DNA from 3 places in the Bacillus sp. FSL K6-0138 genome. Region 2 is predicted to be linked to each of the others. Evidence: predicted binding sites of a transcription regulator. Region 2 holds the regulator's gene; each other region holds the start of a gene.
What was found. Region 2 encodes Rex, which represses fermentation and respiration genes when NADH is low (regulators of the CRP and FNR family bind a similar motif). Its sites were predicted from a motif close to TTGTGAAATATTTCACAA; they were not measured.
Positions count from the first base shown of each region.

Region 1 (4,216 bases), 1.7 Mb from region 2:
TGGTTTGTCAGCACGATGTTAATGAGAATGCCGTCACTCCTCGTAATGCCGTAGCTGTTCGCGAGGCGGATCAGCGTTGAATACAGCGCGCCTTTTTTCCCATTGAGCAGGAGATCGCGGATTTTCGATTGAATCTTGCGCAAATGAGTACTCATCCATTTCATAAATTCAAAAGTCATCGCACCGTTTTGAATCAGTTCTTTTTCGAGTTTATCTTTTTTAATGACCATTACTTCGCCGTCTGAGAGGATCTTTGCGCTCAGCATATATTTTGCTTCATCAGTGAAAAGCGTCAGCTCTCCTACAATATCATTCTTTTTGCACATTCTTAGTGTCAGTTCTTTTCCGTCGGACGTCAATTTGCCAATTTGGACGAGCCCTGACTGAATGAGATACAGCTCTTCTGCATCCATACCTTCTTGAAAAAGATAAGTATTTTGTCGGATTTTTCTTTTGGTGCTGATCGATTCCAATAACCGGTACAAGTCAGCGGAAAGCAGATCTGTATCAGATTTTCGAACAGTCACATTCATCGAGCGTCACCCCTTTTAAAGAAAATCATATGAAAACAGTTTTATTGTACCGTTAAATAAGCCTGAAGGGTCTCGAAAGTAATAACAATCTTGTGAACATAATCCGATTGTCACAGAAAAAGAACCTGAGAGCAATAGTCTCAGGTCTTTCGTATGAAGTGCGCTTATTGGACATCGCGTGTGTCTGTCCTTGACGATGTTTTCCCCGATTCCTGAAAATACATCCATGCCACGATGACAAAGCTGGCAAGGGCCGCTTCAGACAAAGCCATGAATCCGATCGCATAATGGCCTGTCGCCTGAAAGACGCTTGACAGGATGAGCGGCGGGAAGAATCCGCCTAAACCGCCCATTGCCGAAACGATGCCATTGACGATTCCGGCTTGTTTCGAAAAATAAAGCGGCACTAATTTGAAGACGACTCCGTTTCCGATTCCGGCGCATACGGCGACTGTCAGTACCCCGAATCCGTAGAGTCCTAGATTCGGCGAGAAGGCCAGTAAAATTCCGGACAGCGTACAGCCTGCGAAAACATACATTAAGAGCTTCAGCGGGTTGAACTTATCTCCAAGCCATCCCCCGACAGGTCTGAGAAAAGTCGCGACGGCGATAAAGCCGGCGGTTCTGAGGCCTGAATCAACCGGATCAAGTCCGAAGTGGTTCACAAGAAAGTTCGGAAGGTAGACTGTGAACGCCACAAAAGAACCGAATGTGATAAAGTAAAACAGACTTAAAAACCATAGTTTTTGATTTTGATAGACGGCTTTCATTTGCTCTTTTACCGAAACTGTAACCCTCGGTTCTTTCTTGTCTCCAAATAAAAAGTTCAGCAAAGCAAATGCAGCGACCAGGATCAGATACATTCGAACCGTATTCGGCCACCCCGCGGTTTTGGCGATAACGGGAGCGGCAAACGTGGTAATTGCCGTTCCAATGTTTCCGGCTCCATAAATCCCATTGATAAAACCGTGTTTTTCTTTCGGATAATACTTTGGCAAAGATGTTACTCCGATCGAGAAGACCGCTCCGCTGATCCCCAGGAAAAATCCGCCGATGACTAAATCGGACAATGAATCAGCTGCACTGATCCAAAAAATCGGGAACAGGAGCAGCAAAAAACTGATCATGAACGTTAATCGCGCCCCAAATTTGTTTGTATAGTACCCAAGCGGTATCCGAAGCAGCGACCCAAGTATGACCGGGATAGCGGTAACCAGGGAAATCTCGCCTTCAGTCAGGGGAATATCCTTTTTAATATGAGGCATTAAAGATGAAATCAACACCCAAGCCATAAATCCTGCCACCAAACTAAATGACTGCAGCGGCAACTGCAATTTTTGACGATTTACCATGACGGCTTTGCTCCTTTCAAAAGGGAAAAATGTAATATTTCATTAGCATGTTTATCTTACAAAAAGTCTTCAACAAACATTGTGAACAACATCACACGGCAATCGGATTGATTGATGTTTAAGAGGCGGGGGCAAAAGAATGAATTGGTTCTACAAAAAATATTCGTTCATTGATTTAACATTTTCGTTTATCATGAAAATAAAAGGAGTGCGATTTATGCTTTTACAGCTGACACAAGAAGAAAAACAAGCAGTCATGAGTGAGATCAAGCGTTTTTATTATGAAGAAAGAGGGGAGGAAATCGGCGATATTGCGGCGATTCAGACGTTTGAATTCATAAAGGAAAAGCTGGGCCCCTACTTTTATAATCAGGCGCTTAAAGACAGCCGCAGGGTTGTTGAAGAAAAAGCGGCAGCGATGGAAGAGGAGCTTTTTGCGCTTGAAAGGCGCATTTAAAGGAAGACCTGGCAAAATGCCTGAAGGGATTGAAGGTTTAAATGGAGTTTCTGAAACAGTTTCTGATTTTCAGCGGTTTGAATGGCGAAGAATTCAGCCAAATCGAACAGATTGCGATAAAGCGGAAATATCAGCCGCGAGTGTTTGTGTTTATGGAAGGGGAAGAGCGGGAAGCCGTTTTTTTCGTCAAATCAGGACTTGTGAAAACCTATAAGATTGATGAAGAAGGCAATGAACAAGTGATTTCGCTTTTACAAAGCGGAGATATGTTTCCGCACGTCGGTTTTTTTGACCGCTCCCCATATCCGGCAACGGCTGAAGCAGTCCAAGAAACCGAATTGATCGTCATCCGCATTGACGATTTTAATGAACTGCTCATGAAATACCCGGAGATGACAATGAAAGTCATGCAAATCATGGGAAAAAAAATCCTTGATCTGCAGGAACGCATTCAAGGATTTATTTCAAAAGACGTCCAGCACCGCCTGACTCACGCTTTAAAGAAGCTGGGAGATGAACACGGGGTCAAAAAAGGAGAAGGCATTTATATTAATCTGCCGATTACCAATCAGGACTTTGCGAATATGGTCGGAACATCAAGGGAAACAATTAACAGGACCCTTAATGAAATGAAAAAGAAAAAACTGCTTTCCTCCGACAGAAGCGGCATTATGATACATGATCAGGAATGGCTGAACGGCTGTGAATAAATAAAAAACAGGCTCTCCTTTTTCAATGGAAAGCCTGTTTTTTTAATTCACAAATCTGCCATCATTTAAGTGATCTGGTTCACAACCGGTGTGATGCATATCCAGTATCTTAGGACATGCAAATAAGAAAGGAGTGAATCAGATGGAAGTTCAAAGGGAGACGGTGCCAAACAAGAAGCCGGCAAAAAACGGATTTTTGAAATCGGTTCTCGTTTTTACGCTGATTGCAAGTTTTTCGGTGTTGTTATTGGGAGGATATTGGATCTTCAAGGGGCTTGCGCCAAGACCGCTTGAAGTGTCCGCTCCAAACGGCGAGGTGCTGATGACAAAATCGTCGATCAAGGGTGGACAGGCCGTCTTTCAAAAATATGCGCTCATGGATTACGGGACCATTTTGGGCCACGGATCTTACATGGGGCCCGATTATACGGCAGAAGCCCTGAACATTTATACAAAAGGGATGCAGGACTTTAAAGCGCAGGAGCAATATGGAAAACGCTTTGAAAAGCTTTCCGATGAAAAGCAGTCTGTGATCCGCAGTAAAGTGATCAGTAAAATGAGAAAAAACCGCTATAACAAAGATTCCGACACATTACAGCTGACTCAGGCCCAAGTCTACGGACTCGAAAAAGTGCGCACTCATTACCGCAAAGTATTTACAAAAGGCGATGGCTGGGGGCTTGAGTCTGGTTTGATCAAGGAAAGCCATATGCCTGACCGCAACAGAGCTTGGATTTCGGGCGGGGATCAGATCAAACAGGTTTCTGATTTTATCTTTTGGACGGCCTGGCTGTCCAGCACATTGAGGCCCGGGGATGACATCACCTATACAAACAACTGGCCGTATGATGAAGAAGCCGGCAATACGATGTCATTTGCCGCGGTGTGGTGGAGCGGCGCCAGCGTTACGATTCTTATTTTATTTGTCGGCATCATCTTATTTGTGTTTTACCGCTACAAGCTTGGAATGAAGGAGGCTTATCAAGAAGGGAAATTCCCGGCCTTTGATTTGGAGAAGCAGCCGCTCACTTTATCGCAAGTCAAAACAGGGAAGTATTTTGCCGTTGTTTCCCTGCTGTTCTTTGTTCAGGCCATGCTGGGGGCATTGCTTGCCCACTATTATATCGAGCCTGACAGCTTCTTTGGCATCGATTGGATCAGAAA
Region 1 covers NZ_CP150286.1:2,430,590-2,434,805, reverse strand. The annotation lists gene MHB78_RS12825 (Crp/Fnr family transcriptional regulator) at 1-533, opposite strand, end outside; gene MHB78_RS12820 (nitrate/nitrite transporter) at 698-1,885, opposite strand; gene MHB78_RS12815 (DUF2164 domain-containing protein) at 2,025-2,342, shown strand; gene MHB78_RS12810 (Crp/Fnr family transcriptional regulator) at 2,384-3,052, shown strand; gene MHB78_RS12805 (nitric-oxide reductase large subunit) at 3,195-4,216, shown strand, end outside.
Region 1: the regulator Rex is predicted to act here: its motif matches at 1,965-1,982, upstream of MHB78_RS12820 (nitrate/nitrite transporter).

Region 2 (4,216 bases):
TTGACATACGTCCTCATGCAATTGTCGTCCATCGTCGGCGTGCCTCTGCTTTACCTGCTCGGCGTAGGAAAAGGACAGACTCCCGTTCAAGCAAAGCTGACGCTGACAAGCGTATGGTCAGTCATTGCCTTTTTGCTCTGTCTCGTCATCGTGCTGCTGATTTTAAGGACAGTGCCGAAAACAACGCTTCGAAACAGGCCGAAAGCATCGATTGGGGCATCGGTAGCCTGGGCGGTCGGCGGCGTTTTTCTCGCGATTTTTGCTCAGTCAATTGCTGCCATGATTGAAATGACGCTATTCGGGGCCAATCCCGAGTCGGAAAATACGCAAATGATCATGAAATTGATTCAGGCATTGCCGCTCATGGTCATCGTCTCTTCTGTGTTCGGCCCCATTCTGGAAGAAATCATTTTCAGAAAGATCATTTTCGGAGCTATATATGAAAAAACGAATTTCTTTATCGCTGCTCTGTTCAGCTCCGTCCTTTTCTCGGTTGTCCACATAGATTTCTCACACTTTTTAATCTATGCGGCAATGGGCTTCACATTCGCTTTTTTGTACGTCAGGACAAACCGGATTATCGTGCCGATCTTTGCCCACGTCGCCATGAATACGTTTGTCGTGATCATGCAGACGTTTCAGGGCCAGATTCAGGACTATTTGGAACGGGTTGAAAAAGTGCAGCTGATTATCGGAGGATTTTTATGATGAGAAGCCCGGTGTTTTGGGGCGTGATGTATTTTTTGACGGGCGTGCTGTTTACGTATCTGGCAGCGACCTCTCCGGGGAATATGTGGTCGTTCTACACCATTCTCCTGATGCTGTTCGCCGCCTATAACATCAGCATTTCCTTCAAAATGTTCGCCCTTTCAAAGCGGAAAAAATAAAGAAAAAGAGCCATTCTCTCAAAAAGAGATGGCCCTTTATTTTAAAAATGCCTGATTGGCTTCCTGAATGACGGCTTTCTGCGCTTTCCTGTAGGAAATTCTCGAAATGATGATGCTGATTTCATACAGGATCAAAAGAGGCGCTGCCACCATAAAATCGGACAACATATCAGGAGGCGTGATGAACGCCGCGATGACGAACAAAAAGAAGTATGCATACTTCCTGATCTTAGCCAACATCATGGGCGTCACCAAACCGAGCCTTGTAATGAACATAATGATCACAGGCATCTGAAACAATAAGCCGAAAGGAAGCGTCAGCTGTATTAAAAACTGAAAATACTCATAAATCCCGATGACTTGATTCACCTTAAGATCATCGGAAAGATTCGTCATAAATTCAACGACAAACGGAAATAAAATAAAATAAGAAAAAGCAATGCCGCCTAAAAAAAGTATGATCGATACAGGAATATAGCTTAGCGTCACTTTGCGTTCTTTTTCATACAGCCCCGGGCTGATAAAAGCCCACAGCTGGTACAAGACAAGCGGCGAGGTCATCACAGCGCCGATAATGACAGCGAACTGCATGTATACCAAGAGCGGATCGGTCAGTTTAAACGCGTTCAGCGTCAGCAGTTTCGCTTCATCGGTCTGCTGCAAATAAAGAATGATCGGCTTAGCCAAAAAGAAGCCCGCCATGACAAAAACGGCAAAAAAGAAGGCAATGAACACGAGCCGTCTTCGCAGTTCAATAATATGTTCCAGAAGCGACATTTCTCTTCCCTTCATCAATGTCATCCCATCCTACTGATCTTCTTTCTTTTTTTCGCTTTCGTCGTCTGCCAGACCTCTTGTTGCGTTTTTAAACTCCCTTAGCGTCTTGCCTGCTGCCTTTCCCAGTTCAGGAAGTTTTTGCGGACCGAAAATCAGAATCGCCAAGATAACGATTAAAATAAAGCTTCCAGGACCGATTGTCGGCATGTAAAAGCCTCCCCCTTTCCGTCATTTTTCTTCTGTCATTGAATAATGCTTCAGAAAATATACCAATGACTGAAGTTCAACCGCTAAATCTATATGATGAATTCGAATGTGTTCCGGCACATTCAAACGGGCCGGCGTAAAATTGAGAATGCCTTTAATACCGAGCGCAACAAGCCTGTCCGTAATAGGTTGGGCGGCCTGGGCCGGGACCGTCAAAATCGCGACGGGAATATCGTTTGTCAAATGCTTTTCAAGGTCATTTAAATCGTAAACGGGAACGCCTCCGACTTCTTTTCCGATTTTGCTTTCATTGATATCGAAAGCCATTGAGATTTTCGTATTGTTGTTTTTAATGAAGTTGTAATGGAGAAAGGCTGTCCCTAAATTTCCTACGCCGATAAGCGTTACGTTTGTCATTTCATCCTGGTCGAGCGTCTTTCTGAAAAAGGACAGCAAATAATTCACATTATAGCCGTAGCCTTTTTTGCCGAGTGCACCGAAATATGAAAAGTCCCTCCGAATCGTGGCAGAATCGACTTTTACGGCATCGCTCAATTCAGCGGATGAAACACGCTGCTTTCCGGATGCATGAAGGTTTTTTAAAAAACGATAGTATAGCGGCAGCCGCTTAGCTGTCGCTTGCGGAATTTTTGAATGATCCAAGTTCATAAACGATCCTCCATGTTTACATCAGCTTTTTCCCTTTTATAGTCACCGCTTTTCCCGCCTGTTTTTTCAGCGAGATAGGTCGGTCCTATCACCATTCCCTTATCCGCAGCCTTGCACATGTCATAGACGGTCAGCGCACATACGGAAACTGACGTTAACGCTTCCATTTCCACACCTGTGCTCCCTTTTGTCTTGACGGTTGACTGAATATGCAGGATGCTGTTCTGGTCTTTTTCTTCCCATCGAAAGGCGATGTCGACTCCCTTCAGAGCGATCGGATGGCACATCGGGATGATGTCGGACGTTTGTTTTGCCGCCATGATTCCTGCCACCTGAGCCACAGCCAGCACATCGCCTTTCCCCATCTCCTGGTTTTTGATTTTTTCATGCACGTCTCTTTTCATAGACACGCTTGAGAAAGCTACAGCAGTTCGCACTGAAGCTTCCTTTTCGCTTATATCAACCATCTTGGCTCTGCCTTGTTCGTTAAAATGCGTAAATTGGTTCATCATTATAAAACTCTCCTTACTAAAGATCATACACTATTTTTTTCAATCTGTCTTTTCCTTTTGGTTAAAATCTTCCAGACTCCGCTTAATTGTTTGCTGACTGCTATCTGATAGGCTACACTAAAAATAGCAAACAAGAGGTGAAATAAATCATGATGATTTTACAAGTCAATCAGCTCTCAAAATCGTTTGGAGCCGATTCCATTTTAACGAATATAAAGCTGGAAGTCAGATCCCGGGACCGGATTGCGATCGTCGGGCGCAACGGAGCCGGAAAATCGACTTTTTTGAAAATTATCGCCGGCAGGCTTTCTTATGAAAAAGGGGACATCATCAAGCCGAAGGATTTAACAATCGGCTACCTTGATCAGCATTCGGGACTCGATTCAAAGCTTTCAATAAAAGAAGAATTGCTGACTGTATTCGATCATCTGAAAGCGATGGAAAAAGAGATGCGCTCAGTCGAAGAGCAGATGGCGCATGCTGCACCCGACAAGCTTGAATCGTTAATGAAAACGTACGACAGACTGCAGCAGGAATTTAAAGATAAGGGCGGCTACCAATATGAAGCCGACGTCAGATCCGTGATCCATGGTCTCGGATTTGCCGGATACGGCGACACCGCGCGCGTCCAGGATTTAAGCGGAGGACAAAAAACGAGGCTCGCTCTCGGAAAAATGCTACTGGCCAAACCTGACCTGCTCATTCTCGATGAACCGACGAACCACCTTGACATCGATACGCTTACCTGGCTTGAGCAATATTTGCAAAACTACAGCGGAGCGATACTCATCGTCTCCCATGACAGGTACTTTCTTGATAAGGTTGTCACCCAGGTGTACGAAATATCCCGCTCCAGGAGCAAAAAATACATCGGAAACTACAGCGATTATCTGAAATTAAAAGCTGAACAGCTTGAAAAAGAAATGAAACTGTATGAAAAGCAGCAGGATGAAATCGCCAAACTCCAGGACTTCGTCGACCGAAACCTGGCGAGGGCTTCAACGACAAAACGCGCACAAAGCAGGCGCAAACAGCTTGAACGGATGGACGTCATGGATAAACCGCTCGGCGACGAAAAATCGGCCTCCTTCCGTTTTGACATTGCCCGGCAAAGCGGAAACGACGTCCTGCGCGTTCAGGATTTGACGGTCAGCTACCAAGATC
Region 2 covers NZ_CP150286.1:758,394-762,609, reverse strand. The annotation lists gene MHB78_RS04160 (CPBP family intramembrane glutamic endopeptidase) at 1-708, shown strand, start outside; gene MHB78_RS04155 (YdiK family protein) at 708-887, shown strand; gene tatC (twin-arginine translocase subunit TatC) at 924-1,688, opposite strand; gene MHB78_RS04145 (twin-arginine translocase TatA/TatE family subunit) at 1,695-1,871, opposite strand; gene MHB78_RS04140 (redox-sensing transcriptional repressor Rex) at 1,893-2,540, opposite strand; gene moaC (cyclic pyranopterin monophosphate synthase MoaC) at 2,537-3,049, opposite strand; gene MHB78_RS04130 (ABC-F family ATP-binding cassette domain-containing protein) at 3,202-4,216, shown strand, end outside.

Region 3 (4,216 bases), 830 kb from region 2:
TTAGTCGCGGTTTATACGATGGGCATCGCCAGGAACATTCCGATTAGAACGGTAATGGATTCCTGTTCGACAGCCATTTCGCAAATCGGGATGATGCTGTTGATCATCGGGGGCGGCGGCGCCTTCAAACAAGTATTAATCAACGGCGGGGTAGGCGACTACGTGGCCGAATTGTTCAAAGGCACGTCGATGTCGCCGATCCTGCTTGCCTGGTTAATCGCGGCGATCCTGCGCATTTCTTTAGGCTCCGCCACAGTCGCAGCCTTATCGACGACGGGGCTCGTCATTCCGATGCTTGGACATTCTGACGTCAACCTTGCCTTGGTCGTGCTCGCTACCGGGGCCGGAAGTGTAATCGCTTCCCATGTGAATGATGCCGGATTCTGGATGTTCAAAGAGTACTTCGGTTTAAGCATGAAAGAAACATTTGCGACATGGACATTGCTCGAAACGATCATCGCTGTAGCCGGATTAGGATTTACGTTATTGCTAAGTCTATTTGTATAACATTATTGAAGGAGCTGGAATTATGGTCAATACAATTGGCGTCATCGGCCTTGGAGTGATGGGCAGCAATATTGCCTTGAACATGGCCGGCAAAGGGGAGCAAGTCGCCGTCTACAATTACACAAGGGATTTAACTGATAAACTGATGGAGAAAATTGAAGGACAGCCTCTCAGCCCGTACTACGAGCTGAAGGATTTCGTCCAGTCTTTAGAAAAGCCGCGGAAAATCTTTCTCATGGTAACAGCGGGCAAAGCGGTCGATTCAGTGATCGATTCATTAGTGCCGCTGCTTGAAGAAGGCGATGTCATCATGGACGGAGGCAACTCCCACTACGAAGATACAGAACGAAGATACGACAGGCTGAAGTCTGAAGGAATCGGCTATTTGGGAATCGGCATTTCCGGCGGCGAAGTCGGAGCGTTAACAGGTCCTTCGATCATGCCCGGGGGAGATCGGGACGTCTATGAAAAAGCTGCTCCGATCTTGACAAAAATCGCAGCCCAAGTCGGCAATGATCCTTGCTGCACCTACATCGGGCCGAAAGGAGCCGGACACTTCGTGAAAATGGTCCATAACGGGATCGAATACGCGGATATGCAGCTGATCGCAGAAGCCTATACATTTTTAAGAGAAAAACTGCAGCTGTCCATCGATGAAATCGCCGACATTTTTGAAACGTGGAATCAAGGCGAACTGAAAAGCTATTTAATCGAAATCACTGCCGAAATTTTAAGGAAAAAGGATGACCGGACAGGCGGTCCGCTGATCGACGTCATCCTTGATAAAACAGGCCAAAAAGGCACAGGCAAATGGACGAGCATGCAGGCGATCGACAACGGCATTCCGTCGTCCATTATCACGGAATCGCTATTCGCCCGCTACCTGTCATCTTTAAAAGAAGAGCGGGTGGCTGCGGAAAAAATTCTCGCCGGTCCGGCGGAAGAAGACTGGCATCTGGATAAAAACGTGTGGATCGACTACGTCAGACAGGCATTATATATGGGAAAAGTGTGCGCCTATGCACAAGGCTTCGCCCAGTATAAAATGACATCAGAGCTTTACGGATGGAACCTGAAGCTTTCGGACATCGCTCTGATCTTCCGCGGCGGCTGCATCATCCGCGCCGAATTTTTAAACCTGATCAGCGAAGCGTACAACGAGCAGCCCGACCTGTCAAACTTATTGATCGCACCTTTCTTTGCAGAAAAGCTCAAAGACTACCAGACAGGACTTCGGAAAGTCGTCTGCGAAGGTATCACTTCAGGCATCTCGTTCCCAGCCTTGAGCACCGCTCTATCTTATTATGACGGCTACCGGACGGGCCGCTCGAACGCCAGCCTGCTGCAGGCACAGCGCGATTACTTCGGCGCCCATACGTATGAGCGGACAGATATCGAAGGTGTGTTTCACACAGAATGGAATGAGTAAGCTTTTTTGAAATAAAACTGCACCCGATTGTGTTAACAATCGGAAGTGCAGTTTTTATTATTTTAAAATAGTTTTTTGATGACTTATGATCTAGTCGTGCTAATCGAAAGCGCTTTCCAAAAAATACACTCTTAAGTAAATATTCCCGTTTTTACTCATGTTTCATACTTTGTTCAACATTTCACAAATTATTATATTAAATCCGTGCTATGATAAGATTCATAAAAAACAAGGAGTGAGGTGTCATGAGGAACTTTATATTCTCACAGCAAATCCCCATATCGCCATAAAAATTTTTAACACCATTTGTGAAATATTTCACAAACCTAAGCCGTTGCACTCTTTTCGGAAAATCCTATCACTTCATTGGAGGGTTATACAATGGCAGTTGAAGAAAAGGAAATTAAACAAAAAATAAACGTTTCAAAAATGATTGACCGTTTAGTCGACAAGGGTCTTAAAGCATTGGAAGAATTCCGCAGGTTTGATCAGGAACAGATCGATGATATCGTCAAACAGATGGCGCTTGCCGGCCTTGATCAGCATATGCACCTTGCCAAGCTTGCTGTAGAGGAAACAAAACGCGGCGTATACGAAGATAAGATCATTAAAAACATGTTTGCCACAGAGTATGTCTATCACAATATCAAATACGACAAAACCGTCGGAATCATCAGCGAAAATGAACACGACGGAGTCATTGAAATTGCCGAGCCTGTCGGCGTCATCGCAGGGGTTACGCCGGTGACAAATCCTACTTCCACGACCATGTTCAAATCCCTGATCTCGATAAAAACAAGAAATCCAATCGTGTTTGCTTTCCATCCATCCGCTCAAAAATGCAGCATTGAAGCTGCAAGGATTTTGAGGGATGCGGCCGTTCAAGCAGGGGCGCCTGAACATTGCATTCAGTGGATCGAAACGCCGTCGCGCGAAGCAACCCAAGCTTTGATGACTCATCCGAAGATTTCCCTGATTCTTGCCACAGGAGGGGCCGGAATGGTGAAAGCCGCTTACAGCTCAGGCAAACCGGCTCTCGGCGTCGGACCGGGAAACGTCCCATGCTACATTGAGAGATCTGCGAACTTGAAACAAGCCGTCAACGACCTGATCTTATCAAAAACGTTTGACAATGGAATGATTTGTGCTTCAGAACAGGCAGTCATTATCGATAAAGACGTTTATTCAGACGTGAAAAGAGAACTCACTTCCAACAATTGCTATTTATTAAATGAGGCGGAAATAGCAAAATTGGAAAAATTGGTTATCAACGAAACGACCTGTGCGGTAAACCCTGACATCGTCGGAATGCCGGCTTATAAAATCGCCGAAATGGCCGGTATAAAGGTTCCGGAGGATACAAAAATCCTCGTCGCCGAATTAAAAGGCGTAGGACCGGAATACCCGCTTTCAAGGGAAAAATTAAGTCCTGTGTTAGCCTGCTACAAAGTAAGCGGACTCCAGGAAGGGTTAAAACGGGCCGAAGAAATGCTGGAATTCGGCGGCATCGGACACTCCGCGGTCATCCATACCAGCGACCGTGAAGCCATTGAGCAATTCGGTTTACGGATGAAAGCCGGGCGGATCATCGTCAACGCGCCGTCTTCCCAAGGAGCGATCGGCGATATTTATAATGCCTACATGCCTTCCTTGACGCTCGGATGCGGCACTTACGGCGGGAACTCCGTTTCGACAAACGTGGGTGCGGTTCATTTAATCAATACGAAAAAAGTGGCAAAGAGGAATGTCAATATGCAATGGTTTAAAGTACCGCCAAAAATTTATTTTGAAAAACATGCAACGCAATATTTAGCAAAAATGCCGAATATCTCAAAAGCGTTTATCGTGACAGACCCGGGAATGGTGAAGCTTGGATACGTCGACCGCGTCCTTCACTATTTAAGAAAACGCCCGGATTACGTTCATTGCGACATTTTCTCCGACGTAGAACCTGATCCATCAATCGAAACGGTGATGAACGGCGCCCTGGCGATGGCCAAATTCCAGCCTGACGTCATCATCGCGCTTGGCGGAGGCTCTGCAATGGACGCCGCAAAAGGAATGTGGATGTTCTATGAGCACCCTGATGCTGAATTCTTTGATTTAAAGCAAAAATTCTTAGACATCCGCAAGCGCATCGTCAAATATCCGCCATTAGGCGAAAAAGCAAAATTCGTTGCCATTCCGACGACATCCGGCACCGGCTCTGAAGTTACCTCATTCTCCGTCGTTACAGATAAAGAGGCGAATACGAAATACCCATTGGCCGACTATGAACTA
Region 3 covers NZ_CP150286.1:4,571,668-4,575,883, forward strand. The annotation lists gene MHB78_RS23805 (GntP family permease) at 1-507, shown strand, start outside; gene gnd (decarboxylating NADP(+)-dependent phosphogluconate dehydrogenase) at 530-1,936, shown strand; gene adhE (bifunctional acetaldehyde-CoA/alcohol dehydrogenase) at 2,318-4,216, shown strand, end outside.
Region 3: the regulator Rex is predicted to act here: its motif matches at 2,243-2,260, upstream of adhE (bifunctional acetaldehyde-CoA/alcohol dehydrogenase).